DNA from 2 places in the Fictibacillus iocasae genome. Region 2 is predicted to be linked to the other one. Evidence: riboswitches for the same ligand, from Rfam matches in the RefSeq annotation. Region 2 holds a riboswitch; the other holds the start of a gene.
The links. A riboswitch is a leader RNA that binds a small molecule or an ion and turns the genes downstream of it on or off. The one in region 2 is predicted to bind FMN.

Region 1: linked by a shared signal. The riboswitch ahead of ribD (bifunctional diaminohydroxyphosphoribosylaminopyrimidine deaminase/5-amino-6-(5-phosphoribosylamino)uracil reductase RibD) and the one ahead of ACFQPF_RS11805 (ECF transporter S component) in region 2 are both predicted to bind FMN.

Annotation. Positions count from the first base shown of each region.
Region 1 covers NZ_JBHTCP010000048.1:58,212-60,682, reverse strand. Annotated here, with positions in the region: gene ACFQPF_RS14690 (hypothetical protein) at 1-964, shown strand, start outside; FMN riboswitch at 1,104-1,260, shown strand; partial or broken gene ribD (bifunctional diaminohydroxyphosphoribosylaminopyrimidine deaminase/5-amino-6-(5-phosphoribosylamino)uracil reductase RibD) at 1,395-2,471, shown strand, end outside.
Region 2 covers NZ_JBHTCP010000038.1:1,187-3,657, forward strand. Annotated here, with positions in the region: gene ACFQPF_RS11800 (NupC/NupG family nucleoside CNT transporter) at 1-258, shown strand, start outside; gene ACFQPF_RS11805 (ECF transporter S component) at 492-1,067, opposite strand; FMN riboswitch at 1,276-1,431, opposite strand; gene ACFQPF_RS11810 (hypothetical protein) at 1,541-1,780, shown strand; gene dapF (diaminopimelate epimerase) at 1,792-2,471, shown strand, end outside.

The DNA of each region.
Region 1 (2,471 bases), on a different contig from region 2:
CATTGAAAAGATGCCAGCTCCGCGATACATGGTGTTTGCATCATTGTTTGATCTACTTGTGGTCATCCCTCTGGTCACATACTTTATGATTATCCGAAAAAAGTATTCTTGGAAGCTTGTTGTTTTGGCTGTATTCGCTGGTTACTTTGCAGGAACGTATATCATTCCTGCAGAACAGATGGAGTCATTCACCGCTATTCCAAAAGTGCTGATTGCTTTTGAATTGCTGCTGATCGCTGTAGAACTGTATTTCTTGTACTTTATCTTAAAGAGCGTTCTTCTTGGGCCACGAAGTTTAAAAAGCCATCACGATAAAAATATACCGTTTGCCGTGCGAGCCAGACGTCATGTATATAGCCGTCTCACTCCTTCTCCGGTTTCTGAGATCTATATGAGTGAATGGATGTTATTCTATTTCGCTTTCTTTTCTTGGCGCAAGAAAAGGGCGGATGGCTCTAACATTTTTACGTACCACGAAAAAACCGGATTCACTGCGCTGAACATCATGCTCATTCATGCAATCGCGCTTGAAACGATCGGGTTTCATTATCTTCTGCATCAGTGGAACGTATATGCAGCTTATATTATTCTAGCGCTGAATATGTATACGATTCTCTTTTTGGTTTCGCACATACAAGCTGTTAGAAAGCAGCCGTTTGTGCTGAACGACAAAGAACTGATCCTTCAGGTGGGCATAACAAAAGGAATAGTTGTTCCATTAGAGAACATTCAAGAATTTACAAAATATGATGGCCCTGAGCAGCCTGGCGCTAAAGAGTTGAAAGATACCTTCGAGGCATTTGTGGCAGACTTTGTACAAGAAAAGCCGCAGTTTGAGATCAAGCTCAAGGAACCGCAGGAATATACGCTCTTGTACGGGTTCAGACGCAAGGCGAGCAGAATTTTAATAAGGGTAGATCATCCTTCATCATTTGATAGCATCATGCGTGAAAGTTTAACTTAAAAGAGGCAGCATCCTTTTAATCAGGGATGCTGCCTCTTTTCATGACACGCGGCAGAAAAAATGAATAATCCGACAATAACAAGTAAACACATTTGTTTTCTTTGTTCATCTTATCTATAATGGATATAATTGAATAAGTAAGTACCTTCGGGGTCGGGTGAAATTCCCAACCGGCGGTGATGAAACATTTTTGTTTCTCAGCCCGTGACCCGGACGCACAGTGTGTAAAGCTGGCGTGCGGTGGATTCGGTGAAATTCCGGAGCCGACAGTATAGTCTGGATGGGAGAAGGTAGAGAAGGCTTTTAAATCGTGAAAAAACACGTACTGATGAAAGCTTATTTAGTATTGCTTAAAAAATTAAGCAAACGAACCCCGGGAGAAGTGTGTCTTCCGGGGTATTTTATTTGGCGCAGAAAGAAGGTGAGAAGGATGACTGATAAACACTTTATGAAACTCGCGCTTGAACTTGCCAAAAGTGCAGAAGGGCAGACGTCGCCAAATCCGATGGTCGGTGCCGTTGTTGTGAGAGACGGACAGATCGTCGGCATGGGTGCGCACCTGAGAGCTGGCGAACATCACGCGGAGGTTCATGCACTGAATATGGCAGGCGAAAAGGCAGAAGGAGCAGCGATTTATGTTACGCTCGAGCCGTGCAGCCATCATGGCCAAACACCGCCATGTGCCGACCGCATTATCGCTTCAGGTATTAAAAAGGTCGTGATTGCGGCGGTTGACCAAAATCCGGTCGTGAGCGGTAATGGCATGAAAAAACTGCGTGAAGCAGGATTAGAAGTCGTGACAGGTGTGTGCCGGTCTGAATCAGAATCACTGAACAAGGTGTTCAACCATTTTCAAAAGCACCGGACACCGTATGTGACCGTGAAAACAGCTGTCAGCCTAGACGGCAAAATCGCGACTGCAGCGGGCGAAAGCCAATGGATCACGAGCGAAGAATCCAGGAAAGACGCTCATTACTACAGGCATACACACGATGCCATCCTTGTCGGAGTTGGAACAGTGCTGTCCGACGACCCTTCTCTCACCACACGCCTCCCAAACGGCGGAAGAAACCCCATCCGCATTGTGTTAGACACTTCTTTACGAACACCGCTCACTTCCAAACTCGTTAAGGACGGAGCCGCACCGACCTGGATTATTACAGGATCAGGTGTGGAGTATGAGCAAATCATTTCCTACACAAAAAAAGGAATCAAAGTTATTCAGCTTGATTCACTCAAAATTGAAATACCCAGCGTGTTAGAGCTGCTCGGAAGCGAAGGCGTGACGTCGCTGTTTGTAGAAGGCGGCTCCGCGGTCAACGGCAGTTTTCTAGCATCAGGAAATATTCAGCAGCTGATTTTGTATATGGCACCGAAGCTCATAGGCGGTGCTCAAGCTCCCCAGCCTTTTGGAAGAACTGGGATACAGCAGTTAAAGGACGCGCTGAACCTGGAAATCGAGAGTGTCGGACAAATCGGCCCTGATATTAAAATCATCGCTTCTGTT
Region 2 (2,471 bases):
TTTGTATTAAATGAATTTGTTGCCTACTCAGAATTTGCTCCGCAAATTCCTGAACTGAAAGACAAGACGGTTGCAATCGTTTCATTCGCACTTTGCGGATTTGCTAATCTTTCTTCAATCGCGATGCTTATCGGAGGTTTAGGTTCAATGGCACCAAACCGACGTCAAGATATCGCCAAACTCGGTATGAAAGCTGTTATCGCAGCCACACTGGCTAACCTTCTTAGCGGAGCAGTAGCTGGAATGTTCATCCTCTAAAATTAAAACAGTGCTGGGCGAACAAACGCCCGGCGCTGTGTTTTTTTATGGAAAAATAAAGAGAAGCTTATTTTGAAGGACGGGGATGAAGCAGAAGATGTCAGAACCGGCGCGTAAGTTTCAACAGCGCTTAGAAAGTCGCTCGCAAAAGTATTCAAAGTGGAATCGGTTAAAGACCATGTAATATCGATACAAAAAAAGATGCCCCGACAATTCGGGGCACCTTGTATGTTTTAAGCTTGCTGCGACTGTCTGATTATCCACGGCTTTATGCGGGTAAACAGAACGAGAAACAGTGCAGCTACAATTAATCCTTTTATTAAGTTAAACGGCGCAATGGCAATCGTTATCATCTCGATCATGGCATCACTCGACATTTGAGGCGCGTTCAGGAACCACGTGTATGCAGGCAGGATGATCACATAATTTAAGAATGACATCATGAACGTCATTAAGACTGTCCCGGCAACAAGGCCGATCGACAAGCCTTTGACCGATTGATATTTACGGAAAAAGTAAGATGCAGGAACGATGAACAATGAGCCTGCGATGAAGTTTGCGATCTCCCCAACAGGAACACCTGTCATGCTGCCTTGAATACCATAGTGCAGAAGGTTCTTGATCGCTTCTACTGCAATTCCCGCCAACGGTCCGAAAATGATGGCAGCGAGCAATGCAGGAACGTCGCTGAAGTCAATTTTTAAGAATGCCGGCAGTCCTGGAAATGGAAAATCGAGCATCATTAGTAAATAGGCGATGGAGCTCAGCATGGAGACTGCCACCATTTTTCTTGCTTTCCCTTGTTGCATTGAAATCTCTCCTTTGTGTGTTGCGCCATCTCGATTTCAAATGCAGCACAGCTTTCCTTTATACAAAAATAAAACCCTTGTACGCTATACAAGCGACAAGGGAGAGTGTGTAAAGGTCAGCAGGCATTGTGAAATAAGCCTATTAGCGATGTGCTAAAACGCGTACTTTAACAAATGCCCCGTCTTGAAAAAGGTTCAAAACGTGCACCGACATCTTCTCCCATCCAGACTATACTGTCGGCTCTGGAATTACACCAGATCAGCAGCACATTTTTTTTATAACAATGTTGCCGCTCACGGGCTGATGAAGAGGGAATCTTCAAATACCGCCGGTCGGGAATTTCACCCTGCCCCGAAGATGGATCGCTATTGAATTGTCTTACAAATCCCATTATACTTGAGAACATGAAAAATGTGAATGGAAATGCTTGTTTCTTTGAATAAGGACCTATCATTAGAGGAGGAAGCAGCAAATGCTGACTTTTGAAAATACATGGCCATATGAGAAAATGATGGATGACATCTATTTGCAGGAATGCCCATTTTGCCAAAAAACGAATGTGCTCACGTCTTTTTCGGAAGATTCGCTTGAACTGGCAAAGGAAGGGATCAAGCAGCTATTGATTATGCCATGCTGCCATGGCAAACTGACGATTTTAAGAGCAGATGACGATTATTTTTGGACAGATGAAAAGCTGAGAGAGAGCAGGTAAGGAGTTAAGGCATGAATTCATTTCATTTCACGAAGATGCACGGCCTTGGGAATAACTATATTTATGTCAATATGTTTGAAGAGGACCTTCCAGAAGAACAATTATCAGAAATTGCACGAAAAGTATCTGATTTATACACAGGCATCGGCTCAGACGGTATGATCTTGATCTGTCCTTCAGAAACAGCGCCTGTTAAGATGAGAGTATTCAATAATGACGGATCTGAGGCGAAAAACTGCGGAAACGGGCTGCGCTGCGTGGCGAAATATGTATACGAAAATAGGATTGTGAACGAACCGGTGTTTGATATCGAAACGCTTGGGGGCCATGTAAGGGCGGAAATCACTCGCGTGGATCAAGATATGGTCAAACAGGTGAAGGTAAACATGGGCCAACCCAGACTGCAACCGGTTGAGTTGCCGCTGATCGGATTTGAAAAAGAAGTCATCAACGAGCCTGTCTTGTTTGACGGAACAGAGCTTTTCATGACAGCTGTTTCAATGGGGAATCCGCACGCTGTATTCTTTGTGGATGATATTGAAAAGGCGCCGCTCACTACCCTTGGTCCTGTGATTGAAAAAGATCCGATGTTCCCAGAATGGGTGAACGCTGAATTTGTGGAGATCATCACAGAAGTGGAGATGCATTTTCGTGTATGGGAACGCGGTTCAGGCATCACGCAGGCGTGCGG